3 regions of the Paenarthrobacter ilicis genome follow, and region 1 is predicted to be linked to each of the others. Evidence: riboswitches for the same ligand, from Rfam matches in the RefSeq annotation. Region 1 holds a riboswitch; each other region holds the start of a gene.
What was found. A riboswitch is a leader RNA that binds a small molecule or an ion and turns the genes downstream of it on or off. The one in region 1 is predicted to bind thiamine pyrophosphate.

Region 1 (10,006 bases):
TGCACAAGCGGCGCGCGGGGCGGCCGTCCCCCTACTCGGACCAGACGTACAGCCCAGCCTTGTCCGCTTTTTCCACATCAGTTGCCAAGGCGGCCAGCTGCTGCACCAATTGCCGCGCGGCAGCGGAATCGAAGGGCATGTCATCCTGCTGCGCCCAAGCCGCGGCTACATCATCCAGGACGTTGCCGTCGCCTTCACTTTCGTAGGTCAGCAACTCAGCAAGGGCGCGGACCATGGCCTCGGGAACGCCAAGGAGGGAATCACTGGTGACATCAACCAGCGCCAGCTCGTAGTCGGCCCCCGACGCGTGGACGGCCTGGCCGGCAAGATCGCCCAGCTGCTCCACTTCGTAGTCGGTGACACCTTCGATGCGGACTGCGGGGCCGGAAACCCCGGCCCCCTTCTCCAGGGCAGCTGCCCGCTTGAGCGCTTCATTGTGGGTGGCAACAAAAATTTCGGCAAAGCCCATGGAGACTACTCTCAATCCTTCGTGCTGACGGGGCGGCGGCGCGGCACCAGTGGATGGACGCCGTCCAAATCCAGCCTAATGCAGCGGCAGCCGTGAGGGGTGTCGGCCCAAGGGCAGAAGCACCGAACCTTTAGCGGACGGCCACCCGGAGTTTGTTCTTCCACGGGTCATCAAATCGGAGTTCAAGCCCCGTGTGGTGGCTGGCAACCCCTGCCACCTTCAACCGGTCAGCCAACTGGGCAACGTCCTCGGAGGACGGCACCTCGATCAGGACTTCCCCCAGGCCCAGGGTGTCGCGGCGGGGGCCGGCGCCCCGGCTGTTCCACACATTCATCGCCATGTGGTGGTGATAGCCGCCGGCAGAGACAAACAGGGCCTGGCCATGCCATCCCGCAGTCCGCTCAAATCCAAGGGTCCCCACGTAGAAGTCACTGGCGGTCTGGACGTCTCCCACCTGCAGGTGAACGTGCCCGACGCCGGCTGCGGACTCCCGCTGGCCCGTTACGGCTGCTTCACTCAGGTGCTGCTGAAGGTAGCGCTGCGGAGGAAGCGCCACATTGTCCATGACAACCGTCCCGCCGTCCCATTGCCACTGGCTACGAGGCTTGTCGTAGTAGAGCTCGATGCCATTGCCTTCAGGATCGGTGAAGTAGAAAGCCTCGCTGACCAGGTGGTCGGCGCTGCCGGCAAAAGCGCGGGGTTCGAATTCGGCAGCCGTGGCAACGGTTGCGGCCAGCGAAGGCTGGTCCTCGAAGAGAATCGCAGTGTGGAACAGCCCGGCTTCTCCCCGACCGGGAACCTGGAGTCCTGCTGCGGGCGCCAAGTGAACCAGGGGCTTGCCGACGCGGCCAAGATACAGGCCGCCGTCCTGCTCAGCCACGACGTCCAGGCCGAGGGCCTGCTGGTAGTAGTCGTTCATGGTCTTCATGTCGCCAACCTTGAGCATCACGGTGCCCATGGTCAGTTCGGCAGGAAGGAGATCCTGTTTTGGTGTCGCTTTCATGTGAAACTCCTGGTTCTGATGCCGCCGGTTCGACATCATCTACCCTTATAAATTACTTGAAGCTTCAATTTATTCCTAACGGATGACCCGGCCCCGCAAAACAATGTGGCTGAGCTCTTGTACGGTTCCCAACTCCCGGCGTGGATCTGCTGCGCACACCACGACGTCGGCGCTGGCACCTTCGCTGATACCCCCAGCTCCCAGCCATTCCCGGGCGCCCCACGCGGCAGCCTCCAACACCGCGACAGGCGGCAGGCCGGCGTCGTGCAGTTCCTGCATTTCATCGGCGATCCTGCCGTGCTTGATGACGCTGCCGGCATCTGTCCCCGCGTAGATGGCAACACCGGACTCGAACGCCTCCAACACCCGCTCCCGGCGCCCCTCCCACAGCCGAAGCATGTGTGCGGCATACTCCGGGAATTTCCCGGCGGCCTGCCCGGCAATATCGGGAAAAGTGGCGATGTTGACCAGCGTTGGAACAATGGGAACCGACTGCTCAACCAGCCGCGGAATATGCCGGGGCAAAAGCCCGGTGGCATGCTCGATGCAGTCAATCCCGGCATCCAACATCTCATCGATGGTGTCCTCGGCGAAGCAATGGGCGGTGACGCGGGCACCCTCATCATGCGCCGCAGCGATGGCGTCCTTGACGGTCTTCGCCGGGAACGAGGCAGCCAGATCTCCAAGGCCGCGGTCGATCCAGTCCCCCACGAGTTTCACCCAGCCATCGCCGTCGCGGGCCTCCTTACGGACGGTCTCCACCAGCTGGGCAGGTTCGATTTCATGCCCCAGCCCGCGGAGGTATCGCCTGCTCCGGGCAATGTGCCGGCCTGCCCTGATCAGCCGCGGCAAGTCCCCGCGCTCCTGAACCCACCTGGTATCGGACGGTGAACCGGCGTCCCGGATCAGCAGCGTTCCGGCGTCGCGGTCCGCCACTGCCTGGGCCAGGGTGGTGCCGTGGTCCACCGCCCCACCGGTTCCGAGCCCGATGTGGCAGTGGGCATCCACGAAGCCCGGCAGCACCCAACCGTCCAGCAGCACGTCCGGGGCATCCACCGGCCGGTCAAACGTGAGGACTCCGTCCACGGACCACAAACCATGACGCTCCTCCTCCCCCGAAACGAGCACTGGACCGGTGAATTCGATGATGTTTGGCATGGGAAAAGCCTAGTCCCGGCAGCAGCTGTGGTAGCTTCGTCTACGACCACACGGGTGCCCTTGCAGGGGCTGAGATCGGACTGATGCAGTCTGCGACCGTTGAACCTGTCCGGGTAATGCCGGCGAAGGAAGTGAGTAATCCTTGAGCACCACGGAAACACAGCACAGCCCTGTCCAAAACCAGATCAGCCCTGTCCAAAACCCGGTCAACGCGGCCCGGAAGACGGCAGAAACCGTCACGCAATCGCTGAAATCCCACTCCTTGGCATGGGTGGAGGACCCCCGGACCGGCATCCGCGTTCCTGTCACAGAGATTGCGCTGGAGCCCTCTCCCAATGGCGTGGCCAACGAGCCCTTGCAGGTGTACCGAACAGCCGGACCCGGCAGTGATCCGGTGGTGGGACTGAAGCCCTTCCGCTCAGCATGGATCGAGGGCCGTGGCGACACCGAGCCCTACTCCGGGCGCGAACGCAACTTGCTCGACGACGGCAAGTCCGCGGTCCGGCGCGGGGCGGCATCAGCGGAATGGAAAGGCGGCCAACCCATTCCCCGCCGCGCTGTCGAGAGGAAAAGAGTCACGCAGATGTACTACGCCAAGCAGGGAATCGTGACAAAGGAAATGCAGTTCGTCGCGTTGCGGGAGAACTGCGATGTTGAGCTGGTCCGCAGCGAAGTCGCCGCGGGCAGGGCCATCATTCCCAACAACATCAACCACCCGGAATCAGAACCGATGATCATCGGCAAGGCCTTCCTGGTGAAGATCAACGCCAACATAGGCAACTCCGCCGTGACAAGCTCCATCGCCGAAGAAGTGGACAAACTGCAGTGGGCCACCCAGTGGGGCGCGGATACGGTGATGGACCTCTCCACGGGCGACGACATCCACACCACCCGTGAATGGATCATCCGCAACGCCCCTGTCCCGATCGGCACAGTACCCATTTACCAGGCCCTGGAAAAGGTCAACGGCGAAGCCAACAAGCTCACCTGGGAGATCTTCCGCGACACCGTCATTGAACAGTGTGAGCAAGGCGTGGACTACATGACCATCCACGCCGGTGTGCTCCTGCGTTATGTGCCGCTCACCGCCAACAGGGTCACTGGCATAGTGTCCCGTGGAGGGTCGATCATGGCCGGCTGGTGCCTTGCACACCACCAGGAGAACTTCCTGTACACGCATTTTGACGAGCTCTGCGAAATTTTCACCCAGTACGACGTCGCGTTCTCCCTGGGCGATGGCCTGCGCCCCGGCGCCACGGCAGATGCCAACGACGCCGCACAGTTCGCCGAACTGGATACCCTCGCCGAGCTGACCCACAGGGCATGGGAATTCGATGTTCAGGTGATGGTGGAAGGCCCCGGCCACGTCCCGTTCCACCTGGTCCGGGAAAACGTTGAACGCCAGCAGGAGCTGTGCAAGGGAGCCCCCTTCTACACACTGGGCCCGCTGGTCACCGACGTGGCGCCCGGCTACGACCACATCACCTCGGCCATCGGAGCAACCGAAATCGCACGGTACGGCACGGCCATGCTGTGTTACGTCACTCCCAAGGAGCACCTGGGGCTGCCGAACAAGGATGACGTGAAGACCGGTGTCATTACCTACAAGATCGCAGCCCACGCTGCCGATCTCGCCAAGGGCCACCCCGGGGCCAACGAGAGAGACGACGCCCTTTCCAAGGCTAGGTTCGAATTCCGTTGGCGCGACCAGTTCGCCCTGTCCCTCGACCCTGTCACCGCCGAGGCGTTCCACGACGAAACACTGCCTGCTGAACCGGCCAAGACGGCCCACTTCTGCTCGATGTGCGGCCCCAAGTTCTGCTCCATGCGGATCAGCCAGGACATCCGCGACGAATTCGGAAAGGTGTACCTTCCGGATCCCGCGGCCCCCCTGTCCTTTCGGAAGGAACAGCCGGCGGTTCAGGAGGCTTGAGCAGAGATACCTCGTCCGGCATCAGCCACAAAAGACCTGATGATACGGTCTCCGTCGGCTGAGTCCTGGGGCCGGTGCCCGCCCGCTGCTACACGGTGGACGGCGCCGGTTTCCCGGAGGTAACCCGCGATTTCTTCGTACAACGGCTCCCAGCCACCGGTGAGGACAAGGGTGGGAACACCGGGCACTATCTGCAGTGGCGCCTCCCACGGGGGAGCCTGCAGTCGAAGACGGCGTGCGGAACGGCGCGCCTCCGGCGTATCCAGGTCACCGGCTTCGGCAGAGAATGCGCGGCGGTAGTACTCGCGCTGGTAATCGGAGTCGTTGAGCTGGTTCCGTACCGCAAACAGGGGCTCCATGAGTGACCTGTGCGAAGCGGTTGCCGGGAGCTCACTTGTGAGGGACAAACACGCCGGTTCCACCAGGGTCAACGACCAGACCAGGTCCGGACGTTCAATGGCGGTCAGCATTGAGGAGATCGCGCCCTGTTCGTGGGCTACTACGTGGCCTCCGCCGGACTCCCGCAAGGCATTGATAATAATGGCCATGTCCGCGGCTACGTTGGATTCCAAGGGATCGGCGGTGGCGTCGAAGCCATGGCGCCTCAAGAAAAGTGCGTCATGGGACAGCGCCATTCCGTGCTGCTTTGGCCAGGCCGCAGCTCCAAAACTGCCAAGGCCGTGGACAAAAACTACGCGCTGCTTGTGCATCAGATCAGACTATTCCACGGCTCCGACATCCATCGGAGGCGGAGCCGTGGAATTCCTACTTGCCCAGGAACTTGTCGAAGCCCTTGGGCAGGTTCAGTTGCGAAGGATCAAAGTCGGCCGCGCCCTGGCCGAACGCCGCACCCGTGGGAGCGGCCGACGCTGCAGCAGACTTCTTGGCCTGGGCATCACGCAGTTCCTGCGCTGCCTTGGCCGGATTGCCGGAACGCGCCTTCTTCTTGGGGGCGTTCTTCGCGTTCTTGCGGCCACCACCTGGTCCACCAAGGCCGGGCATCCCCGGCATCCCCGGCATGCCCCCACCCTGAGCAAGTTTCTTCATCATCTTCTGGGCCTGTCCGAATCGCTCCAGCAGGCCATTGACCTCGGAGACGTGGACACCTGAGCCCCTGGCGATACGGGCACGGCGGGATCCGTTGATGATTTTGGGAGCAACGCGCTCGTGGGGAGTCATGGAGCGGACGATCGCCTCAACGCGGTCGATCTCCTTCTCATCAAAGTTCTCCAGCTGCTGCCGGATGTTCTGCGCCCCCGGCATCATCATGAGCATCTTCTTCATGGAGCCCATGTTGCGGATCTGCTGCATCTGGGCGAGGAAGTCGTCCAGGGTGAAGTCTTCCTGGTCGGCAAATTTCTTTGCCATCCGGGCTGCTTCGTCCTTGTCCCAGGCTTTCTCGGCCTGTTCGATCAGGGTGAGGACGTCACCCATGTCCAGGATCCTCGAGGCCATACGGTCCGGGTGGAAGAGTTCGAAGTCGTCCAGGCCTTCACCAGTGGACGCGAACATCACGGGCTTGCCGGTCACAGATGCCACCGACAACGCGGCACCACCGCGGGCGTCGCCGTCGAGCTTGGACAGCACGATGCCCGTGAAGTTGACGCCTTCATCGAAGGCCATGGCCGTGTTGACGGCGTCCTGGCCGATCATGGAGTCGATCACGAAGAGGACTTCGTTGGGAATGATCGCCTGGCGGATGCGGCGAGCCTGGTCCATCATTTCGGCATCGACGCCAAGGCGGCCGGCGGTGTCAACAATGACGACGTCGTGCAGCTTCTGGCGGGCTTCCTCCACGCCGGCCTTGGCAACTGCCACGGGATCGCCGGCGGGGTGGTCCAGCTCGGTGGACGTGGCGCCCGGGTGCGGCGCGAACACAGGAACACCCGCGCGCTGGCCAACCACCTGGAGTTGGGTAACGGCATTGGGACGCTGGAGGTCACAGGCCACCAGCATGGGGCTGTGGCCCTGCGACTTGAGCCACTTGGACAACTTGCCCGCCAAGGTGGTCTTACCGGCACCCTGCAGGCCCGCAAGCATGATGATGGTGGGGCCGTTCTTGGCCAAACGGATGCGGCGGGTCTCGCCACCGAGGATCTCCTGGAGTTCCTCGTTGACGATCTTGACGATCTGCTGGCTGGGGTTCAGCGCCCCCGAAACCTCTGCGCCCAGGGCACGCTCGCGGATGCGGCCCGTGAATTCACGGACCACGGACACGGCAACATCTGCGTCCAACAGGGCGCGGCGGATCTCCCGGACGGTGGCATCAACGTCAGCCTCGGTGAGGCGGCCCTTGCCACGAAGGTTCTTGAAGGTTGCTGTCAACCGGTCAGAGAGTGAATTGAACACGCGCCGTGCACTTCTTTCGATGGTCTGCTAATGGCGGCCAAGCGACTCGCCAGAGTCTTGACTGTGTCTTGTCCCGGATATTTGCCTCGATACCTGCAACTACCGACAAATCCGATCCAACTGCGGGACTCGACTATCTAGGGTACCAAGTCGCACCTCCAAGATGGCATGCTGGCACAGTGACCAGTCAAACAACTGTAAAAACGTTGCTCATCCTCGGTGCGTCCGGGGACCTCACCGGCAGGCTCCTGCTGCCCGGCCTGGCCGGACTCCTGGCCGGCGGGGGCGCTTCCGGCCTCCGGCTGGTGGGCGCCGGGTCCGATCCCTGGACCCCCAACCAATGGCTGGAACGGGTTGAGGGCGCCTTCGACACCGCATTAAAAGCCACTGACGACGCCGGGCGGACGGCCCTGGACGCAGTAGTGGCTACCACTGAATACCACCAAGTGGACGTGACCGCCGATGGTCCCCTGGCCGCCCTCCTGCAAACCCTTGAAGGACCGGTGGCCATCTACTTTGCCCTGCCACCGCACATCAGCCAGAAAGCCTGTGAGGTCCTGCGCCGCGAGCAGCTCCCCGCAGGCACCCGCCTGGTCATGGAGAAGCCGTTCGGATCCGGCACGGAATCCGCCCATGCGTTGAACAAGACCCTTGCGGCCCTGGTCCCGGAGGACCGCATCCACCGCGTTGACCACTTCCTGGGCAAGGCCACGGTCCTGAACATCCTGGGCCTGCGTTTCGCCAACAGGTTCCTGGAGCCCGTATGGAACCGGGACCACATCGAGAAGGTGGAGGTCATCTTCGACGAGGACCTCGCGCTTGAGGGGCGCGCCCGCTACTACGACACTGCAGGCGCCCTGCGCGACATGATCCAAAGCCACCTCCTGCACATCATGGCGTTCCTTGCCATCGACGCGCCGGCCACCATCGAGGAGCGGGACCTGCGGGATGCGGTAGCCACCGTGCTGAGGGCCAGCAGCATCAAGGCCCCTTATGGCGAGTCATCCCGGCGCGCCCGGTACACCGCCGGCGCGTTGGGCGAGCGTGCGGTCCCTGACTACGCCGCAGAGGATGGCGTGGACGCCTCCCGCAACACGGAGACGCTTGCCCAGGTTCGGGTGGACATCGACAACTGGCGTTGGAAGGGAGTGCCCTTCATTCTTCGATCCGGCAAAGCCCTGGGCCGTAAGAGGAAAGAAGCCATCATCACCTTCCGCCCCGTGCCCCACCTGCCCAAGGGCTTTTCCGGCGTGGATTCACCCAACCAGCTGCGGATCGGCTTTGGCCCGGACGTCCTCGAGTTGGACGTGGACGTCAATGGTCCCGGCGATATCTTCTCCTTGGACAGGGCAAGCCTGGTGGCAGAACTGAACGCGGCCGGCATGCTCCCCTATGGCGAGGTCCTGGAGGGAATCATCAACGGCGATCCCCTGCTCTCAGTCCGTGGTGACACCGCCGAGGACTGCTGGCGGATCATTGAGCCCGTGCTTCGTGCCTGGGAAACAGGCGCCGTTCCACTGGAGGAATACGACGCCGGCAGCAACGGTCCGGCCCACTGGTCCACCTCCAGGAGGCGCTAGGCGCCCCGGGGTCACCACCGATTGGAACAGCTCGGCGAGGCAAGCATCCCGCCGGAGACCACGAAGGGCCGGATACCCTCGGGTATCCGGCCCTTCGGCGTTATGTGGCCAGGATGGCCGCGTAACCGTTAGATGGCGGCAGCGCCGCGCTCTCCGGTCCGCACCCTGACAGCCTCGTAGACGTCCATGGTCCACACCTTGCCGTCTCCTGCCCGGCCGGTGTTGGAGCTGGCAATCAGGACATCCAGGATGTCATCTGCCTGCTCATCCGTGGCCAGTACTTCAATGCGGATCTTAGGGAGCAGGTCCACGTTGTATTCAGCTCCGCGGTACACCTCCGTGTAACCCCGCTGCCGGCCGTATCCGCTGGCCGCACTGACCGTCAGGCCCTGGACCCCGTATGCTTCGAGGCCTTCCCTTACTGCTTCAAGCTTTTCGGGACGGACGATCGCTGTGATGAGCTTCATGCCTGGACACTCTCCTTGCCTTCTGCGGGGGTCTTGGCTGCTTCAGATTTACCGGTCATGGCTTCGTGCAGCGGCTGGAAGCTGCCACCGTGGCCGTTGACTCCGAATTCGTACGCCGTCTCAGCGTGCAGGCTCAGGTCCACGCCCACATTTTCCTGCTCGGTGGAGACCCTGAAGCCCATGGTCTTGTGGATTGCCAGGGCAATGATCGCGGTCATGATGGCCGAGAAAGCAATGGCAATACCTGCTGCTGCGAGCTGTGCCCACATCTGGGTCATTCCGCCGCCGTAGAAGAGGCCGCCACCCACGCCGTTGGCGGGGAGGGCGATGAAGCCCAGGGCCACGGTACCGATGATGCCGGAAACCAGGTGAACGCCCACAACATCGAGTGAATCGTCGAAGCCCCAGCGGAACTTCAGGCCAACAGCCAGGGCGGACGCCACACCGGCTACGACGCCCAGGCCAAGTGCACCTACAGGGCTGACGTTGGCACAGGCGGGGGTGATGGCCACAAGGCCGGCCACCACACCTGAGGCAGCGCCCAGCGATGTGGGGTGTCCGTCGCGGATGCGTTCTGTGATGAGCCAGCCGATCATGGCCGCTGCGGGAGCTGCCAGTGTGTTGACCCAGATCAGTCCAGCCTGCTCAGCCGTGGCGGCCGCGCCACCGTTGAAGCCGAACCAACCGAACCACAGGATTGCAGCACCGAGCATGACGAACGGGATGTTGTGCGGGCGGTGGTTCGGGTCCTTGCCGAAGCCGCGGCGGTTGCCGATGATGAGGACCAGGACCAATGCGGCTACACCGGCGTTGATGTGGACCACTGTTCCACCGGCGAAGTCGATTGCCGGGCCAAGTGCCTTGCCGATTGCACCTTCGGGGCCGAAGAGTCCGCCACCCCAGACCATGTAGGCCAAGGGGCAGTAAACCAGCGTCACCCAGACCGGAACGAAGATGCTCCAGGCACCGAACTTGGCACGGTCTGCAATGGCACCACTGATCAGCGCGACGGTGATGATGGCGAAGGTGGCAGCGTAGCCCACCTTG
Region 2 (10,006 bases), 1.2 Mb from region 1:
GCGCCATGCCGATCGTCTGCCATTCGTCAGCCATGAGGCCCACAAGGCGCATCGCCGCCAGGGATCCCAGCACAAACCGGTGCGGCAATTTGGCCTTCTGGGCCAGCGCGTCGGCCAGGTCCGTGGGATCCGTACAGGTCATCAGGAGGATGGCCGGAAGGGCAATCGCCAAACCGCGCAGCATGAAACCCAGCCCCAGCTGAAGGGAACCTTCGCTGATGGACCAGAGCCCGACGTCGAGCAGTACAGCACCGCTGTCAGCTGCCACGATCGCTGTACTCCAGCCACCGATGGCTGCCGCGATGATCAGCGGCCAGGCCCGCTGCCACAAGAGCCGCAACGTCAATCCGGCCAGTGGGAACAGGGCCAGCTCCGCCACCAGCGCCGTGGACGCGGACACCCAGTCAATGGAAAGTGCCAGCACCAGGGAGATCAGGAAAACCGCCGCGAACTTGGCCAGGGGGTTGGCTCGGGTCAGGAGGGCGTGGTTACCCCGCAGGTTCAAGGCATCCCTCATGCCGCACCTGCTTCCTGGGGTGTTGCTTCAGTGAGCCGCAGGGGTCCCAGCCGCAATTCGGTTCCGCCCAGCACCGCGCTGAACTCCTGATCGTGGGTTACGGACACCACGGACGTTCCGGCATCCAGCAACTCGGACAGAAAGGACGCCAGCTCGGCCCAAGTGTTGGCGTCCTGGCCGAACGTCGGCTCGTCCAACACCAGAACCTTCGGGTGGGCAGCCAGCACCGTGGCGACGCTTAGGCGACGCTTTTCGCCGCCGGACAGGGTGTACGGGTTGGCATCCACCAAGTGGGTGAGCCTCAGCCGTTCCAGCAATTCGTCCACGCGCTCCTGGCCATGGCCAAGATGCCTGGGTCCGAACATCAACTCGTCCAGCACTTTGCCGGTGACAAACTGGTGCTCCGGCTCCTGGAACACCGTTCCGATCCGTGGGATCAGCTGTTTCGCCTTCCACGCATACGGGTCAATTCCGGCGCCCGCGGACAGCTCGACGGCGGCACTCACCGTGCCGGATACGGGTGCCAGCAGGCCGGCCAACGTCAGCGCGAACGTCGATTTTCCCGCACCGTTGGGACCCGTGATGGTGAGGGCACGCCCTTCCCGGACCTGGGCACTGATGCCGGCTTGAACCGGAACCGGAGGAATGGTCTTGAAACCCTTGCGGCGTGGTTTCTCCCTGGACACCGCGAGATCCTGGGTTGCCAGGAGGAGCGGCGCCGTGACGGATTCATTGCTGCGGGCACGGGTCGTGGGGACGTACCCCGGAACCCACACCCCGGCGGACATCAGCATGGTCCGGGCTTCGGTCAGCACCTGTTCAGGCGGACCGTCCAGCAACACACCGCCGCCCTGGGCACCCGGCTGCAGGACAACAATCCTGTCCACCAGGTCCTTCCACACGGAGACCCTGTGCTCCACCACAACCAGCGTGGCACCGGTCTTGTCCAGGCAACGGGCCACCGCGTCACGGACTTCCAGAACCCCGGCCGGATCCAGGTTGGCCGTGGGCTCGTCCAGCAGGAGGAGTCCTGGACGCATCGCCAAAATGCCGGCGAGCGCCAGCCGCTGCTTCTGCCCTCCGGAGAGTGCCGCCGTCGGGTGATCCAGGGCCACACCGACGCCGGCTGCGGTACGCAACCCGACGTCGTCGAGCGCTTCGTGCACGCGGGCCCAGATTTCGTCCCGTGGAACGGCGAGGTTCTCGGCGCCGAACGCGACGTCGTCGCCAACGCGGGAGAGCACCACCTGCGTCTCGGGGTCCTGCTGCATGAGGCCGGCGCGGCCCCTCTGCCCGCGCGGCGCCCCGCCGTCGATCAGCAGTGTGCCGGTTTCGTCGGAATCGTCTTCTTCGTCCCCCAGTACCCCGGCCAGGGCATGCAGGAGCGTGGACTTGCCGGCACCGGAGGGGCCCAGCAACAGGACGCGCTCCCCCGGTTCGATGCGCAGATCCAGGCCGTGGATGGCAGGCTGGGACCGGCCGGAGTGCCGCCATCCCCAGCCCTCGGCGGCGATGGCGGCAGGCCGTGCAGGGTTACCGCTGGTGGTGGTGTCGCGCATCAGCGGAAGGCTGGCTCCGTCGCGGCCTTGCGCGAGGCAAAGGAGCTGAGCACACCCGTGGTGGCCAGTCCCCTGGTGGCCAGCCAGGACAGTCCGCCAGCAATGATCGCGCCGGACACCGTGGTGAAGGTGATGTAGGTGAGCTTGTCGATTGCCTCGTAGGCGATGTTCCAACCCCAAGGAAGGAAGGAATCGTTGAGGCCGCAGAAGAGCCCGGCACCGGCACCGGCCAGCAGGGATGTGGGCAGGTTGAACTTCTTGTAGCGGAACGCCGCGAAGATCAATTCGGCGCCCAGGCCCTGCAGGATTCCCGAGATGAGGACCGTGGTGCCGTACTGGGAGCCCATGATCAGCTCACCTGTAGCTGCCACGGCCTCGCAGAACAGCGCCGCGCCGGGCTTGCGGATAATGAGCATGCCCAGCACTGCGGGAATCATCCAACCACCGGCAAGCAAGCCGGTCAGCGGCGGATACGTGGCGTTCAGGGGAATGGAAACAAGCGCTGCACCCTGGGACCAGGCCCAGAAAATCACGCCGCCGGCGATCGCGATCAAGGCCGCCACCACAATGTCTACTACACGCCAGTTATAACTGGTCTTCTTCACGCTTACCGTGGTCATCTTCTGCCTCCTGAGGTTACAGGAGGGGAAAGTGCTCCCCGGATCGCAACTGCCTGCGCAGCCCTGATCCGGACACTCTGAGAAGCTCGACTCCCTTGCGCCGGTACTAACCGGATCAGGTTCGAGGGTCTGCGGCTGTCCGCACTCTCAGCGCCCTCGCGTCACCTGCATCGCTGCAAGGTCCGACGGCGGCGCTCCCCTGTCGTTATGAATCTTGCCCTTGTGGGCGGGTTCAGTTTACACCTGACGGGGTTTCAGGGGTCATGGGGTTGGTCATAAATCCGTTGCGAGGCCCGCTCTACGCGCTATTCACGCCGCGTGGAGCGCAGAGCAGGCCTCACAACGCACCTGAGAGAATGGCCTCATGACAGACCTTGCCGATTCCCAGCCCGCAGCGGCCGAGCCGCGCCTGGCCGCCAGCGTGATCCTGCTCCGCGACGCCAACCATGGACTGGAAGCCTTCGTCCAGCACAGGGTGAACACCATGGACTTCGCCCCGGGCATGGTGGTTTTTCCCGGCGGGCGGGTTGATCCGGCGGACAGTTCCGGGTGGGATTATCCGGCGGACCTCCTGAAGCGTCACGCCGCGGACTGGCAGGAGACTTCACTCAACGCAGATCCTGGGCAGGCGGATGTCAGCGCCGGCACCGTGTTGGCAGCCGCCATCAGGGAGGTCCAGGAAGAGTCGGGGCTCACCATCGAGCCGGAGGATCTGCGCCCTTGGGCCAACTGGATCACTCCGGTGGACATGCCCAAGAGGTTCGATACCTTCTTCTATGTGGCAAGGCCGTTGTCCAGCCACCAACCGCAGCACCAAACCACTGAGGCGTGGCAGTCACTGTGGATGCCTGTGGCGGGGATCCTGGAAGCGGAGGCCACTGGATCGCTGAAGATGATGCCACCCACGTATTACCTGCTGAAGGAAATTGCAGGCTTCAGCAGCGTGGATGCAGTGTGGTCCGCCCAGCACTCCGTAGCGCCTGTCCTGGGACCGCCGGGTTCCCTGGCTGCTTTCCTTAAGGAGCGCGAAAACCGGGAGTAGCGCGGCGGGGCTTGCTGGTACGGCTAGGCTTGGGTCATGAATCTCTTCTTCAAGCTGATCGGTGCCGGAGTGAGCCTCGGAGCAGGCTTCGTTGGAACCAAACTCGTCAATAAAGGGTGGGAAAAAGCCACTGGCAACAAGCCGCCCATGGGCAACGATGACATGGAATCGAGCCTGCGCTCCGCGCTGACGTTCGCTTTGATTTCTGCCATCGTCAGCTCGCTGATCCAGGTGCTCGCCAGCAGGGGCACCCAGCGCGCGATTTCCCGTTTCTCCAAGTCACAGGACATCGTCTAAGAAACACAACGCGGGGTCATTCAGGGCCCATCCCAGCAGTTGGGATGGGCCCTGAATGACCCCGCGTTGTCCTTAAACGTCAGAGTGAGGCTCTTGCCCGGCAGCTGCCCTCTGGACGACGGCTTCCAAGTCATCCTTGGTGAGCATTTCGCGGTGCCCGTGCTTGGTGCGGTAGGCCGAGCGCCCCACCATATGGGCGGACACCGGCGCCGTGAGCAACTGGAAGATCCACGCCACCACCAGGACCGGCCACACCCACCAGGTCCGCATCTGGAGCCCTATTGCGGACAACATCAGGAACAAACCCAGCACCTGCGGCTTGGTGGCGGCGTGCATGCGGCTCATCAGGTCCGGGAAGCGCAGCAAACCCACGGCCGCACCCAGGCTCATGAGAGCTCCCACCACCAGAAAAACAGCGGTGACCACGTCAATAACAACATCGATTCCGGTGGCGTCAGGACTCATTGTTCTGTTCCCTCCGCTCGGCCACAAAGCGGGCAACGGTCACTGATCCGATGAAACCAATCACGGCCAACGCCACCAGCAGCATCAGGTTGTTGAGGTGCCGGTTCACGGCCATGTCCACAGCCAGTGCCGCGCCGAGGATGGCCAGCAGAACATCGGATGCCAGCACGCGGTCCAGCAGGGACGGGCCAATGGCGATCCGCACAATGGCGCCGGCAGCGGCCAAACCCAGGATCACCGCCGTCGCGATCAGAACAAAGTCCTTCACAGCGTTGCCCCTTCCGTGCCCGCAGGGGCTTCTTTTCCGAGTTCCTCTACTTCTTGATGGGTGCCCATGATGCGGATCAATCCTGCCTCAATGCGTTGCACTTCCTGACGGATCTCCTCGATGTCAGCTTCCGTGTAGATGTTCAGCGCGTGAAGGTACAGGGTGGACGTTGACCGGTCCACTTCCACCACCAGCGAACCAGGGATCAGCGAGATGACGTGGCCGGTGGCCGTCACCATCAGATCGGAGCGGCTGCGCAACGGAACCGCGACGACGGCGCTGCGCACCTTTGGTCCTTTGACGGTGGCCAGGTACAGCACCAGGAAGCTCGCTGCCACCACTTTGCCCAGGAACATCATGGCGAAAGCGAAAGCCCGAAGGACGTTGAACCTGCCGCTGAGTTCAACGGGAGGGAGGTAGAAGAACTTGGCCACCATTACGGCAATGATCGCGCCGAACAGGAGGTTTCCCGGGCTGAAGTCCCGCCACAGGGCACCCCACACGATCACCAACCAGATGAGCAGCGGAAGTTCTGTACGGAACGAGATCGGCTTGCGGCTCATTTGGCACCCCCTGTCTGCACCGGCGGCGGAACCTGGACGGAGTCGCCAAGGACCGAGTGGATATAGGCTGACCGGTCCAACATGATCTCCGCGGAACCGTCGGACATGTGGAAGAGCGGGCCGGCAAAGACGGTCAGTGCAACGCCGAACACCACCAACGCAGCGGTTGAGCCCACCATGGTCCGCGGCAGCACGCCCACGTTTTTGGTGGCCAGCAGGGCAGGATCCGGATACTCGGCGTCTTCAGGTTTACGCCAGAAGGCCCTGTTCCACACACGGGCTATGGCAAGCAGGGTCAACAGGCTGGTGACTACTCCGCCCACCACCAGGGTGATGGCCAACGGTGTGCCCAGCTCCACGCCTGCCTGAAGGAGTCCCAGCTTTCCCAGGAACCCGGAGAACGGCGGAATGCCGGCCAGATTCATGGCAGGGACAAAGAACAACACCGCCAGTAAGGGCGACAACTTGGCCAATCCACCCAAACGGTCGATCGAGGAGCTGCCCCCGCGGCGTTCTATGAGCCCGGTAACCAGGAACAAGCTTGTTTGCACGGTGATGTGGTGGGCCACGTAGAACACGGCAGCCCCCAACCCCATGACAGAGCTCATGGCCAGTCCGAACACCATGTACCCGATGTGGCTCACCAAGGTAAACGACAACAAACGTTTAATGTCGCTTTGGGCCAGGGCACCCAGGATGCCCACCACCATTGTCAGCAGCGCCACCACCATCAGCGGAACGTTGAGGGTGTCCCCCGGAAACAGGAGGGTTTCGGTGCGGACCATGGCGTAAACGCCCACTTTGGTGAGCAAGCCCGCGAACACGGCAGTGACCGGCGCCGGGGCTGTTGGATACGAGTCGGGAAGCCAGAACGACAGCGGGAAGACGGCAGCCTTGATACCGAAGGCCACCAGGAGCATCACGTGCAGTAGGTTCTGCGTGCCTTGGTCCAGATCAGCCAATTTCACAGCGAGGTCCGCCATGGTGATTGTTCCGGTAGCGCCGTAAATCATGGCGATGGCCACAAGGAACAGCACGGAGGAAACCACTGACACCACCACATACGTGACACCGGCCCGGATACGCGGACCTGTCCCGCCCAGTGTCATCAGGACGTAACTCGCCGTCAGCAGAATCTCGAAGCCGACGTAAAGGTTGAAGAGGTCTCCGGTGAGGAAGGCGTTGGAAACACCCGCCACCAGGATCAGGTAGGTGGGGTGGAAGATGGAGACAGGCGCTTCATGGTCGCCGTCGGCCATTCCCTGTCCTGTGGCGTAGATCAGGACGGCCAGGCTCACAACGGTGGAGACCACCAGCATCAGGGATGAGAACTGGTCCACCACCAGGACAACGCCCCACGGCGGCAACCAACCGCCCAGGGTCACGGACGTGGTGCCCCCGTCCCACACGGACATCAGGAGGAAGCACTCCAACAGCAACGTGGCGCTCAGGATGCTGATACTCACTACCCGCTGGGCGGTCTGGTGCCGGATCAGCAGGAACGCCAAAGCAGCACCCATGATGGGCAGGAGGACAGCTAACGGCGACAGGTTTGCGAGGTTCACGCGCTGCCTCCTTCCGGAGTGGTGTGCGGCTTTTCGGTGGCTTCCGGGCTGTTCCGGTCGGTGGTGGCAACCGGAGTGACTGCGAATTCCGAGGTTTCCAACGGAACAATCGCGTCATCTTCGGCATCAAAGCTCGGTGTCTTGGCCACGCGGACGTCTTCAAGGTCATCCTGGATCTCGTCCTGGCGGGCCAAGACCCAGGTGCGGTAGATGATGCCCAGCATGAAGGCCGTGACAGCGAAGGAGATCACGATCGAGGTGAGGATCAGCGCCTGCGGCAGGGGATCACTGTAGGCCTCGGGGTTGGTTTCCTTGCTGAACAGCGGGGCCAGTCCCGCGTATCCGCCTGTGCACAGGATCAGGAGGTTGGTGGCATTGGCCAGCAGCATCAAGCCCAGCAGCACGCGCGTCAGGCTGCGTTCGAGGATCAGATAGATACCGCAGGCGTAGAGCACACCCATGACAATGAGGAGGGTCAGGTTGATGCTCATGATGTGCCTTTCGGGGCCGCAACAGTCGCGGAGGATTCAGCGGCCTCGCCAGCCAGCATCGCGGCGTCCTCTTCGGCCAGGGGCGCTCCCTTGCCGTCGAAGTGCTCATCGATTTCGGCACCGAGGCTGCGGAGGACGTCCAGTGCCAGCCCCACCACCACGATGTACACGCCAATATCGAAGATGGTGGACGTGACGAACTTGATGTCACCGAACACCGGCAGCCAGAACTCGATGATGGCGCTCTGGAACACCTGGCCGCCCAGGAACAGAGGCACCAAACCGGACGCTGCCGCCGTCGCGAGTCCTGCCCCCAGCAGGGTCCCCGCACTGATGGTGGCAGCCTCGCTCAGTTCGAAACGGCCGCCGGCCAAGTATCGGATGGTCAGGGCAAGGCCGGCCGTCAGGCCGCCTGCGAAGCCACCGCCCGGAAGGTTGTGGCCGGCCAGGAGAAGGTAGATGGAGAAAACGATCATTGAGTGGAAAATCAACCGGGTCACGACTTCGAAAATGATCGATCGCCGTTCCGGCGCCAGCGTACGGCCTGCCACCAGCCACGCATCGCGGCTGACGTCGGTGAACTTCTTGGCTACGGCCAGCGTGACGCTGGCGCGGGAATCAGGCTCGACGCCGGGACGGCGCCCCACGCTTCCCTCCGGAACCTCTTCCGAAGTCTTGATCCGGTCGCCGCGGCTGCGGACAAAGATCAGGCTGGCAACACCGGTGGCAGCAATGGCAAGGACAGAGATCTCACCAAACGTGTCCCAGGCGCGGATGTCCACCAAGGTCACGTTGACCACGTTCAGGCCACCGCCGCCCTCGTACGCCAAGCGCGGGAAATCCAGGGAAATGGGCGTTGCCACCCTGGCGCCCATGGCGTATATGGCAACGAAGATCATGGTGATGCCGAATGCGGCGCCAATGATGACGCGGATCACCCGGAGGCGGCCGCCGGTCCTGTCCCGCAGTTCTGCGGGCAGGCTGCGCATGGCCAGCACGAACGCCACCAGGACGATCGTCTCCACCAGCATCTGGGTCAGGGCCAGGTCCGGTGCGCCTTGGAGCGCGAACATCAGTGCGATTCCGTACCCGGTGACGGACACCATCAGCACGGCCAGGAAGCGCTTGTTGGCCCGGACTGCGGCCAGTGCGCCCACCACGATGCCGATTCCGGCAACAATCTGCAGCGGCGAGTTCGGGTCAATGAGGTAGATGCCGTCGGGCAATGGCTTGTTGGCAACAATCAAGGCAGTCGCCGGAACGGCGAAGGCTACTGTGAGGATTACGGCCAGGTAGAAGTAGAGCGAACCACGCTGGGTGCGGCCGGTGATCCACACGGCTACGTCATCCAGCGCACCGATGGTGTTTTGGTAGGCGCGGTCCCCATCCACCCAGTCCGGAACGCGTCCTTGCATCCGGGCCACGGCGTTGCGTCCGTAGAACATGGCGGCGCCAATCGCGAACGTGATGGCTGTCAGGCCCAGCGCGGGCGTGATGCCGTGCCACAGAGCCAGGTGTCCGGCGTCCGCCGCGTCCGGCTTGGTGGCAAACAGCGCTGCGTACGGCTGCACCCAGGTGTCCACCGGCGTCGGCCACAAGCCGTAAACGATGGTCAGGAAGCTCAGGATGGCCGGCGCGGCCAGGAAGGCCGGCTTGATGGGCTTGAACGGGGTGGTCTCCACCCCGGGCTTCACGGCAAAGGCACCCCACATGAAGCGCGCACTGTACGCGAAGGTGAGGATGGAACCGATGACCAGTCCCACCAGAATCCAGATGCCCCAGGCCGGGGCGTCGTGGCCCGTGCCGTAGTGGACAAACGCTTCGAAGACTGATTCCTTGGCAACGAATCCGGCCAGCGGCGGAACCCCGGCCATGGAGGCGGCAGCAATCGCGGCCACTACGCCCAAGGCGCGGGAAGAGCGGAAGACGCCAGACAGCTTGCGGATATCACGGGTACCTGATTGGTGGTCAATGATTCCCACCACCAGGAACAGCGTGGCTTTGAACAGCCCGTGCGCCAGGAGCAGCGCCAGCCCGGCCAATGCGGCATCCGGACGCCCCAACCCCACCACCATGGTGAGGAATCCGAGCTGGCTGACCGTGCCGTAGGCCAGGATGAGTTTGATGTCGGTCTGCCGCAGCGCCCTGTAGCCGCCCACCAGCATGGTGGCCAGTCCGAGCCCCAGCACCAGCGGGAGCCAGAACTCCGATTCCGAGAACCCGGGAGCCAAGCGGGCCACAAGGTAGATACCGGCCTTCACCATGGCCGCAGCGTGGAGGTACGCACTCACGGGCGTGGGCGCAGCCATGGCGCCCGGCAACCAGAAGTGGAACGGAACCAAGGCTGATTTTGTGATCGCACCGGACAGGACAAGCACGACGGCGGCAGCCACGGCGCCCTGCATGGGGCCGGTCATGAGCGTCCCGGCCTGGTCCACGATGGTGGAGATGCGGTAGGTTCCGGCAGCCTGGCCGAGGATGATGAGGCCCACCAGCATGGCAAGACCGCCCGCCGTGGTGACCATGAGTGCCTGCAGCGCGGAGCGGCGCGCGGCCAGACGGGTGCGGGCGTAGCCGATCAAAAGGTAGGACAGGATGGTGGTGAGTTCCCAGAAGATG
Region 3 (10,006 bases), 340 kb from region 1:
ATCCAAGCGGACATTGTGGGTCACCACGGAGACCAAAGGGTTCAGATCGGCAATGGCCCGGCGTGCCGACTCGATCTTGGGGGTGCCTACGTCCGCGACTCCGTGGATGACCTGGCGTTGCAGGTTGCTGAGGTCAACATCGTCGTCGTCGACGATTCCCAATGTCCCCACGCCTGCGGCTGCAAGGTACAGGAGGGCCGGTGAACCAAGTCCGCCGGCGCCGATGACCAGCACCTTGGCGTTCTTCAGCCTGCGCTGGCCCACGGCGCCGATTTCGGGAATGATGAGGTGCCGGGAATACCGTTCCACTTCCGCCGGTGTAAGGTCCGGGGCGGGTTCCACCAGGGGTGGCAGGACAGCGGGCGCGGCGGTGCGGGCAGCAACAATTGAGGCCATACCCCAATGTATGCCCGCAGATACCGCCCGGTCATATTACCCACCGGTAGAGTGGTCATAACTGCAAAGGAAAGGCGGCAGACTGTGGCTGACGGCACACGGGCAAACGATGGAGCACCCGCGAAGCAGGAACGGACAAGTTCACCCCGATCGCCCAGGCTGCCAAGGGATGAACGCCGCGCACAGTTGCTGTCAGCAGCACTGGAAGTTTTTGTGTCCAACGGCTTCCACGGAGCAGCCATGGATGAAATTGCCGAGACTGCCCGTGTCAGCAAACCGGTGCTTTACCAGCACTTCCCCTCCAAGCGTGAGCTCTACATGGCACTGCTGGACAGCCACCTGGCCACCCTCACTGAGCTGATGCTCAGCGCCTTGAACTCCACTTCGGACAACAAGGAACGCGTCCAGGCCGTCATGCGCGCCTACTTCCGGTTCATCGCCGACGACGACCAGGCGCACCGCCTGGTATTCGAATCCGATCTCATCAATGATCCCGACGTGAGCTCCCGGCTGGAGACGTTCAACAAAACCTTTGCGGACGCCGTCGCGCACGTCATTGCAGAGGACACCAAGCTGCCTCCCCTGGAAGCGCAGCTTCTGGGCCGCGGCCTGGCAGGAATGGCCCAGGTCAGCGCGCGGTACTGGCTCGAAACAGACGGAAACCTTGACCTCGATGTGGCCAGCGATCTGATCTATCGTTTAGCTTGGCGCGGAATCAGTCGATTCCCTAAAGAGTCCTAGGCTACAAATAGAGGACTGACTTAACACTTGATTGGCTTGGAGGCCTTGCTGTGGAAGTAAAGATCGGCATTCAGAACGTCGGCCGCGAAATTGTGCTTGAATCCGCTTTGGATGCTGAAGCTGTGGCCAACATCGTGGCAGAAGCCGTGTCAAAGGGCTCTGAGCTTCGCCTGACGGATGAAAAGGGCCGGCAGATCATTGTTCCCGGCAGTGTCCTGGGGTACGTGGAGATCGGTGCTGAAGAAGTCCGCCGCGTAGGCTTCGGCGCTCTCTAGCCCCACCCGTCCAACCCGGTTCCGTTCAGCTGCCAAGGAGTCTCAATGCTTTCACTCGTCGTTGTGGTTTTGGCAACGGTTGCCACCGGGTTCATGGTGTGGGCCAACGATAAACGGCACACCACCTACGGCGTGGCACTGCCTGCCGGCGTCTCGGCGGGAGTCGGCGCCCTCAGCTGGATTGCGTTCATCAGCGCCGGGCTGGGCTATCAGCCAGGCGCCACCTGGATTCCGTGGGTTCTGCCCATCGTGATCGGCACCGCGGCTGCGGCCGCCGTCGTGGTTTTCTGTGGGCGGGTCCGCACCAAGCAAGACATTGAGGCAATGACCAGGGCTTTGAGCCTCTGACGAACAAAGAAGAATGGCCATCACCTCAGGGTGATGGCCATTCTTCTTTAAGGGCACATGTCTTCTTTAAGGGCACATGCGCTTAAAGGAACTCCGCCCGGCCCTCCATTGCAGAGGAAGCCAATGCGTGCTCGCGGCGCGGGATGCGGCCGGCCAACTTGGCCAGGCGCCCGGCGGTCACCGCGTGCTTGAAAGCTTCGCCCATGCGGATGGGGTCCTGCGCCCTTGTTACCGCAGTGGCCAGCAGGACCGCATCACAGCCGAGCTCCATGGCCAGGGCAGCATCGGACGCCGTTCCGATCCCGGCGTCCAGAACAACCGGCACCGAGGCCCGGGACACGATCAATTCGATGTTATGCGGATTCAGTATTCCCAGTCCGGTCCCAATGGGCGCACCCAGGGGCATGACGGCGGTGGCGCCCAGGTTCTCCAGCCTCAACGCCAGGACGGGGTCGTCGTTGGTGTAAGCGAAAACCTTGAAGCCGCGGTTCACCAGCTGCTCCGTGGCATCCACGAGTTCCACGGCATCGGGAAGGAGGGTTTGCTCGTCCGCGATGACCTCCAGCTTCACCCAGTCAGTCTCCAGCGCTTCGCGGGCCAACTCCGCCGTCATCACGGCGTCCTTTGCCGTGAAACATCCGGCGGTGTTGGGCAGCACCCGGATGTTGTGGTCCATCAGGAGTTGAAAGAGCGAGCCCGTCTCCGCCGGTGAGTAGCGGCGCATGGCAACTGTGGTCAGCTCCGTCCCGGAGGCCAGCAAGGCCGCACCCAACCCGTCAAGGCTGGGCGCTCCCCCGGTCCCCATGATCAAACGGGAGCCCAAAATGACGCCGTCTATCTCCAGGGCATCAGTGATGACGTTCGACTGTGTGGTGGTCATGCGGTCAGCCTCCTTGGACTGCTGTAACGAGTTCCAGTTCGTCGCCGTCGGCGAGCGCGGTGGCTGCCCACTGGCTGCGGGGCACCACCTCGGAATTGCGGGCGACGGCGACACCCAGTTTTCCGCCGTCGGTGGCCTGGCCGCGGTGGTCAAGGACCCGGCCAGTTACGGAGCTGACCAAGGTGCTGACTGACGACTCGGGCTCCACGGCGCGGAGTTCGCCATTGAGTGTGATGTTCATGCTGTTTCCTTGCCTCGCAGGTGGTGGTGATTCAGGGTGTCGTTGAAACGGTCGGGACGGAAAAGTGACCAGCGGGGATCGTCATGGCCTTCCATCAAGCCACACGTGATCTTCGCGGCCACGGGTGTGAGCAGGACTCCGTGCCGGAAGAAGCCGGTGGCGATCAGGAGTCCGCGGACGTATCCGCCGGGGCTTCCGATCCGTCCCAGCAGTGGTGCGTTGTCCGGAGTTCCGGGCCGGGCGCGTGCCGTGGCCTCCAGGAGTTCAAGTTCGGCCACCGCGGGGACCAGCGCCTGGGCGTCGCGCAGAAGCTGGTAGACGCCGCCTGCTGAAACGGCGTTGGATGAGGCGGACAACCCGTCCTCCCGTTGGGTGGCGCCAATGACCACTGTGCCGTCGTCCCTGGGGACGATGTAAACGGGCACACCCCGGACGAGTCCACGGACGGTGGAGGTCACCAGGGGCCGTAAGTGCTCTGGCACGCGCAGCCTGAGGATATCCCCGTAGACGGGACGCAGCGGAAGAGCCAGGCCGGACGGCAGCCCCTGCAAGGACGCTGCACCCAGGCCGTTGGCCACCACTGTTTCCGCTGCGTGGACCACGGTCCCGGAGCCGAGCTCCACCCCTGCTACCCGGGAATGGTCCCACAGGAGCCGGACTGCGGTGTCGGCAACGGAGAATCCTGCCGCTGCCTCCTCCACCCAACTGGCATCAGACGTTGAGTGCGCGGAGAGGATCTTCATCAGGCGGGCGGCCAACTGCCGGGGATCCACGTGGTGGTCCGCCGGAATTTCGAAGGCGCTGGAGATTCCAGGGCTGAGCAATGGCTCACGCGTTCTTGCTTCCCGCAGGCCCAGAGGTTCAACGCCCAGTCCTGCCGCCACCTGAACCAAGCGCAAATCCGCGAGCGCACGGCGGTCTGCGGCGTCGGCTCCCACGGCGAGGGTGGGCGTCGTGCGGTATCCGGTGGCACCCCCGATGCTGTTGATGAAGCCCGGCCACAGCCTTGATGATTCCACCATGAGGTCCAGGAGGTCTTCCTCCTGGTAGTGCAGCTCGCTGACGGGTGCCAGCATCCCCGCAGCTGCGAAGGTGGCGCCGGAGGCCGGTGCGGGGTCGATGAGAACTACGGAGCGGCCGAGCCGCCTGGCCTCGTGAGCTATGCCCAGGCCAATAATGCCGCCGCCGATCACGGCGACGTCAGCCCGAAGGGTTGTCCTGGTTGGTGCGTGGCGGGAGTCTGCCATGTTTCCTTCCCTACGCCGGTACTAGCCGGATCAGGTCAAGCGGTCGGCGCTGAAGCCCTCTCAGCCGGTGGGTCATATGACGGACGTCCCGGCTCCCGCAGTACCCGCCCAGTTTAGAGGAACTACTCTGGTGTGCATGACCCGGACTGACTCCCTTGATACCGCCCGCCTGTACCTGTGCACTGATGCCCGTTCCCGCCAAGGGGATTTCGAAGCCTTTGCCGATGCCGCCTACGCGGGTGGCGTGGACATCATCCAACTGCGCGACAAGTCCTTGGAAGCGGCGGAAGAACTGGAACTGTTGAAGGTCCTCAAGGGCGTTGCGGAACGGCACGGGAAGCTGTGGGCCGTCAACGACCGGGCCGATGTTGCCAGTGTTTCCGGGGCTCCGGTGTTCCATGTGGGGCAAAAGGACCTGCCCCTGCAGGTGGCCCGGACCCTCCTGCCGTCCACGGCGTTGGTGGGGCTTTCCACGCACACCCCGGAGCAGGTCAACGACGCCATTGCCGCTTCACCGGGAGAGGGCGGGCTGGACTATTTCTGCGTTGGACCGGTGTGGGCCACGCCCACCAAACCGGGCCGCGCAGCCGTTGGCACAGACCTGGTCACATATGCAGCGGAAGCCATGAAGAGAGCTGGGGAGACAACAGACGGCGCAGTAAAGCTGCCGTGGTTTGCCATAGGCGGCATCGACCTGGACAACGTGGAACAGGTGGTGAAAGCCGGGGCCAGCCGGATTGTGGTGGTCCGTGCCATCACCGAGGCACCGGATCCGACGGCGGCAGCCAGGGCCTTGGTGGAAGCGCTCGACGCGGCGGGGTACCGGGACTAACCGGCGAAACCGGGCTACCCTGACTTTCGTGTCACATCATCGGATCACACCCAATGTCCAGGACCCTTCGGACCAGCTCGGAGCCGCACTTGCTGCGCTCCGGACCGAATTGGAGTTGCCCGGTGGGTATCCGGCGGACGCCGTCGGTGAAGCCCGCAAAGCCGTCGAATCGCGCGCACTTCCGGACCGTGACCTGAGGGACGTTCCGTTCGTCACGATCGATCCTGCAACATCCACGGATCTGGACCAGGCCGTTCACATTGAACGGGCCGGCCAAGGGTACAAGGTCCTCTACGCCATCGCGGATGTCCCCGCCTTCGTGGTGCCCGGCGGCGCGCTGGACGCCGAAACCCGCCGGCGCGGCCAAACATTCTATGCGCCGGACAGCCGCATACCCCTGCATCCGGAGATCATCAGCGAGAACGCCGGAAGCCTGCTCCCCGAACAGGATTGCGGGGCGTTCGTCTGGGATTTCGCCCTTGATGGCGCCGGGGAAGTGCAGACAGTCTCGGTGGCCCGGGCCACCGTGCGCAGCCGCGCCAAGTTGAGCTACAAGGGGGCCCAACAGCAGATCGACGACGGCAACGCGCCCCCGGTGCTGGCGCTCCTGAAGGAAGTCGGGCTGAAGCGCGTTGAGTTGGAACGGCTCCGGGGCGGGGCCAGCCTGAACATGCCCGAGCAGGAGATCGTCCAGTCAACGGATGGAGGCGGCTACAGGATTGAGGCTGCCCCGTCCTTGCCCGTGGAGGATTGGAATGCCCAGATCTCGCTGATGACGGGGATGGCCGCCGCATCCATGATGCTGGAAGGCAAGGTGGGCATCCTCCGCACCATGCCCGCACCGGATGAAAACTCCCTCAGGCACTTCAAACGGCAGACCGTGGCCCTCGGCAAACCGTGGGACGGCAAGGTGACGTACGGCGAATACCTGCGGACCCTTGATGCCGCGGACCCAAAGCAGTTGGCCATCCTCCATTCTGCGGGCACGCTGTTCCGCGGTGCGGGGTACACCCCGTTCGACGGCGAAGTTCCCGAAGTTGTCATCCAGGCAGCCATTGGAGCGCCCTACGCCCACACCACGGCCCCGCTGCGACGGCTGATTGACAGGTTTGTCCTGGTGATCTGCGAAGCTTTGTGCAACAAACGGGAAATTCCGGCGTGGGCCCGCGAGGCCCTTCCCACGCTGCCGGGGATCATGGCGGCCTCCGATCAGTTGGCTGGACGCCTGGAACGCGCGGCATTGGACACCGTGGAGGCCGCGCTGCTTGCCAACCATGTGGGTGAGGAATTCACTGCGGTGGTGATCTCCGGTTCCAAGCCCACCAACGGGAACGGCAACGGCAACGGCGGACCGTACGGCACCATCCAGATAGCCGAGCCTGCAGTCACAGCCCGGTGCAACGGCACCATGGAGTCGGGAACGGAGGTCCGGGTCAGGTTGGCCACGGCGGATATTGCCAGCCGGGAGATCCTGTTTGACCTGGTGCCCTGACACCCGTCGTTGCCCTGATCCGGCCATTCTGCCCGCCAGAGGATAGACTGGCCGTGTAGTAATGGATGCCCGGTCGTTGATTCAGTTAATTTTTGAACTCAACAAGCCCGCCCCTACGCGATCTTGAGATGTACCAACTGGTCACCAGTGCCAGTACTTAGATAGCCCGCGATCGGCTTCCACTGGACTTGCTTGCGCGCCCGTTGGTGCTCCGGTACGGCTATGCCGCCCCCGTTGAGCATGCGGCGCCAATGCCCAAATGAATAAGGAAACTCCCTGTGAGTGAATTGCATACCCATGAAGTCCTGACGGACCCCACCGGAACAGAATCAATCGAGCCCGAGGAAACGATCGTCTCGAACGAGACGCCCCACGAGATCGAAGAGAAGTCGTTTGCCGACTTCAACGTGCGCGCAGACATCGTGGAATCCTTGGCAGATGCCGGGATTACCCACCCCTTCCCCATCCAGGCCATGACCCTGCCGGTCGCCCTGGGTGGCCACGACATCATCGGCCAGGCCAAGACCGGTACGGGTAAAACCCTCGGCTTCGGCGTGCCTGCCCTGCAGCGCGTAGTAGGACGCGATGATGCCGGCTATGACAAGCTTGCCGTTCCCGGCGGCCCCCAGGCCCTGGTGATCGTGCCTACCCGCGAACTCGCTGTTCAGGTGGCCAACGATCTCCAGACCGCATCACGCAAGCGCAATGCACGTATCGCCACGATTTACGGCGGCCGTGCATACGAGCCGCAGATCGATGCGTTGCAAAAGGGCGTGGAAATCGTTGTCGGCACCCCCGGCCGGTTGATCGACCTTTACAAGCAAAAGCACCTCAGCCTCAAGAACGTCAAAATGGTCATCCTTGACGAGGCCGACGAAATGCTGGACCTCGGGTTCCTCCCGGACGTGGAAACCCTGATCGCCGGCACCCCTGCCGTCCGCCAGACCCTGCTCTTCTCGGCAACCATGCCCGGCCCGGTGATCGCGATGGCACGCCGCTACATGACGCAGCCAACCCACATCCGCGCTGCCGACCCCAACGATGAAGGCCTCACCAAGCGCGACATCCGCCAGCTGATCTACCGTGCCCACAGCATGGACAAGACCGAGGTTGTGGCACGCATCCTGCAGGCCCGTGGACGCGGCCGCACCATCATCTTCACCAAAACCAAGCGGACCGCCGCGAAGGTTGCCGAGGAACTGGTTGACCGCGGCTTCGCTGCCGCAGCCATCCACGGCGACCTCGGCCAGGGTGCCCGCGAACAGGCCCTGCGTGCGTTCCGGAACAACAAGGTTGACGTCCTGGTAGCCACCGACGTGGCAGCCCGCGGCATCGATGTTGACGACGTTACCCACGTCATCAACTACCAATGCGTGGAAGACGAAAAGATCTACCTGCACCGCGTTGGCCGTACTGGCCGCGCGGGCAACAAGGGCACGGCTGTGACCTTTGTTGACTGGGATGACATGCCGCGCTGGGGTCTCATCAACAAGGCCCTGGGACTGAGCGTTCCCGAACCCGTTGAGACCTACTCCTCTTCCCCGCACCTGTACGAGGACCTGGACATCCCCGAGGGCACCAAGGGCCGCCTCCCGCGCAACAAGCGCACCCTGGCAGGCGTGGACGCCGAGGTCCTGGAGGACCTCGGCGAAACCGGCAAGAAGAACTCCCGATCCGGCGGCTCCGGCCGTGACGGTGGTCGTGGACGCAACGGAGGGCGTGATGGTGGCCGCGATGGCGGCCAGGGCCGCTCCGGCAGGCCGGCTGACTCCGGCGAGTCCAATGGCGAGGGCGGGCGCACCCGCACCCGCCGCCGTCGTACGTCCGAGGGCGAAGCAGCTCCGGCCGCAGGCGCACCCGAGACCCGCTCCGCCGGTACGGACAGCGCCGACAAGCCTGCACGTACCCGCCGCACACGCACGCGCCGCCGCAACGGCGAAGTGGTGTCCGGTGAAGCCGCTGCCACCCAGTCCGGCAGCGCCGAGGCCTAAAGCCGTCAATGACTGAAACTGTTTGGGCGCCGGACGGCGGCAACCTGGTGGTCCACGCGGACAACGCGGAGTTCCTCCCCACGCTGCCGGACGGCGCCTTCACACTCATTTACGTGGATCCACCCTTCAACACCGGGCGGATCCAGCGACGCCAGGAAACCCGTATGGTGCGCAACGCCGATGGCGACGGCGACCGGGTGGGCTTCAAAGGCCGCTCCTACGACACCATCAAGGGCGCCCTGCACAGCTACGACGACGCGTTCAGCGACTACTGGTCCTTCCTTGAACCAAAGTTGGTGGAAGCCTGGCGGCTGTTGGCGGACGACGGCACGCTGTACCTGCACCTTGACTACCGCGAGGTCCACTACGCCAAGGTGATGCTGGACGCCATCTTCGGCCGGGAGTGCTTCCTCAACGAAATCATCTGGGCCTACGATTACGGTGCCCGGGCCAAGAACCGCTGGCCAACCAAGCACGACAACATCCTTGTGTACGTGAAGAACCCGTCCAAGTACCACTTCGACAGTGCCGAAGTGGACCGGGAACCGTACATGGCTCCAGGGCTGGTGACCCCGGCCAAGCGCGAACTCGGCAAACTGCCCACCGATGTCTGGTGGCACACGATCGTTTCCCCCACTGGCCGGGAAAAAACCGGCTATCCGACGCAGAAGCCGGAGGGCCTGGTCCGCAGAATCGTCTCTGCTTCAAGCCGCGAGGGCGATTGGTGCCTGGACTTCTTTGCCGGCTCCGGCACGCTGGGGGCAGTGGCTGCCAAGCTGGGCCGCCACTTTGTCTGCGTGGACCAAAACGAGCAAGCCATCGAGGTCATGCGGAAGCGCCTGGGCAGCAAAGCGGAGTTTCACCAAACACTGTCAGCGCCCCTTTAAGCGGAGCCCACCCCGGGGCATCCCGCACCCACAAGCTGTCAGGCGACGCCCTTGACGAAGGCCGTCACCGAATCCGCGATCATCTGCACAGCGATGGCGGAGAGCAGGAGTCCCGCGATCCTGGTGACCAGCTCAACGCCGTTCTCGCCCAGCACGCGTTGGACGACGCCGGCGAAGCGCATGGCCAGGTACAGGGATGCCAGCGTCACCGCAATGCCCAGGCCCACCGCCAGATACTGGGACAGCTGGTTGGACTGCTGGACAAAAACCATCACCGCCACAATGGCACCCGGACCGGCCATCAAAGGCGTACCCAGTGGCACGAAAGCCACGTTCTTGTACTTGCCCGCGTTTTCCTCGCCGCTGGTGGACCCTGTCAGCAGCTGCAACGCGATCAATACCAGCAGCAACCCGCCGGCGCCTTGGAGCGCGGCCAGCGAAATGTGCATGTAGTTCAAAATGGACTGACCAAAAATGGCGAAAACCACAATGACGCCGGTGGCCACCAACAACGCCTGGAAGGCGGAGCGGTTGCGGTCCTTGGGTGTCATCTGTGCTGTCAGGGACATGAAAATCGGGACGGTACCCGGCGGATCCATGATCACGAACAGGGTGACAATCACCGACGCCAGCAGCTGAAGATCCATCAGGCAGTCCCCTTTACCGGATGACCGTG

Region 2: it holds a riboswitch for thiamine pyrophosphate, as region 1 does, so the genes downstream of both, JOE60_RS16050 (ECF transporter S component) here and thiC (phosphomethylpyrimidine synthase ThiC) in region 1, are expected to answer to the same signal.
Region 3: it holds a riboswitch for thiamine pyrophosphate, as region 1 does, so the genes downstream of both, thiO (glycine oxidase ThiO) here and thiC (phosphomethylpyrimidine synthase ThiC) in region 1, are expected to answer to the same signal.

What each region holds. Positions count from the first base shown of each region.
Region 1 covers NZ_JAFBCD010000001.1:2,342,972-2,352,977, forward strand. The annotation lists gene JOE60_RS10720 (hypothetical protein) at 32-469, opposite strand; gene JOE60_RS10725 (VOC family protein) at 600-1,472, opposite strand; gene JOE60_RS10730 (amidohydrolase family protein) at 1,548-2,630, opposite strand; TPP riboswitch at 2,671-2,778, shown strand; gene thiC (phosphomethylpyrimidine synthase ThiC) at 2,773-4,563, shown strand; gene JOE60_RS10740 (alpha/beta fold hydrolase) at 4,551-5,273, opposite strand; gene ffh (signal recognition particle protein) at 5,329-6,912, opposite strand; gene JOE60_RS10750 (glucose-6-phosphate dehydrogenase) at 7,092-8,492, shown strand; gene JOE60_RS10755 (P-II family nitrogen regulator) at 8,621-8,959, opposite strand; gene JOE60_RS10760 (ammonium transporter) at 8,956-10,006, opposite strand, start outside.
Region 2 covers NZ_JAFBCD010000001.1:3,511,530-3,521,535, forward strand. The annotation lists gene JOE60_RS16040 (energy-coupling factor transporter transmembrane component T family protein) at 1-517, opposite strand, end outside; gene JOE60_RS16045 (ABC transporter ATP-binding protein) at 514-2,076, opposite strand; gene JOE60_RS16050 (ECF transporter S component) at 2,076-2,696, opposite strand; TPP riboswitch at 2,771-2,907, opposite strand; gene JOE60_RS16055 (NUDIX hydrolase) at 3,061-3,738, shown strand; gene JOE60_RS16060 (DUF4235 domain-containing protein) at 3,775-4,035, shown strand; gene mnhG (monovalent cation/H(+) antiporter subunit G) at 4,108-4,500, opposite strand; gene JOE60_RS16070 (MrpF/PhaF family protein) at 4,490-4,768, opposite strand; gene JOE60_RS16075 (Na+/H+ antiporter subunit E) at 4,765-5,331, opposite strand; gene JOE60_RS16080 (Na+/H+ antiporter subunit D) at 5,328-6,896, opposite strand; gene JOE60_RS16085 (Na(+)/H(+) antiporter subunit C) at 6,893-7,387, opposite strand; gene JOE60_RS16090 (Na+/H+ antiporter subunit A) at 7,384-10,006, opposite strand, start outside.
Region 3 covers NZ_JAFBCD010000001.1:2,683,709-2,693,714, forward strand. The annotation lists gene moeB (molybdopterin-synthase adenylyltransferase MoeB) at 1-396, opposite strand, end outside; gene JOE60_RS12195 (TetR/AcrR family transcriptional regulator) at 403-1,137, shown strand; gene JOE60_RS12200 (DUF3107 domain-containing protein) at 1,188-1,412, shown strand; gene JOE60_RS12205 (hypothetical protein) at 1,458-1,760, shown strand; gene JOE60_RS12210 (thiazole synthase) at 1,843-2,640, opposite strand; gene thiS (sulfur carrier protein ThiS) at 2,645-2,881, opposite strand; gene thiO (glycine oxidase ThiO) at 2,878-4,128, opposite strand; TPP riboswitch at 4,119-4,237, opposite strand; gene thiE (thiamine phosphate synthase) at 4,265-4,960, shown strand; gene JOE60_RS12230 (RNB domain-containing ribonuclease) at 4,989-6,452, shown strand; gene JOE60_RS12235 (DEAD/DEAH box helicase) at 6,731-8,443, shown strand; gene JOE60_RS12240 (DNA-methyltransferase) at 8,452-9,330, shown strand; gene JOE60_RS12245 (MarC family protein) at 9,369-9,977, opposite strand; gene JOE60_RS12250 (PHP domain-containing protein) at 9,991-10,006, opposite strand, start outside.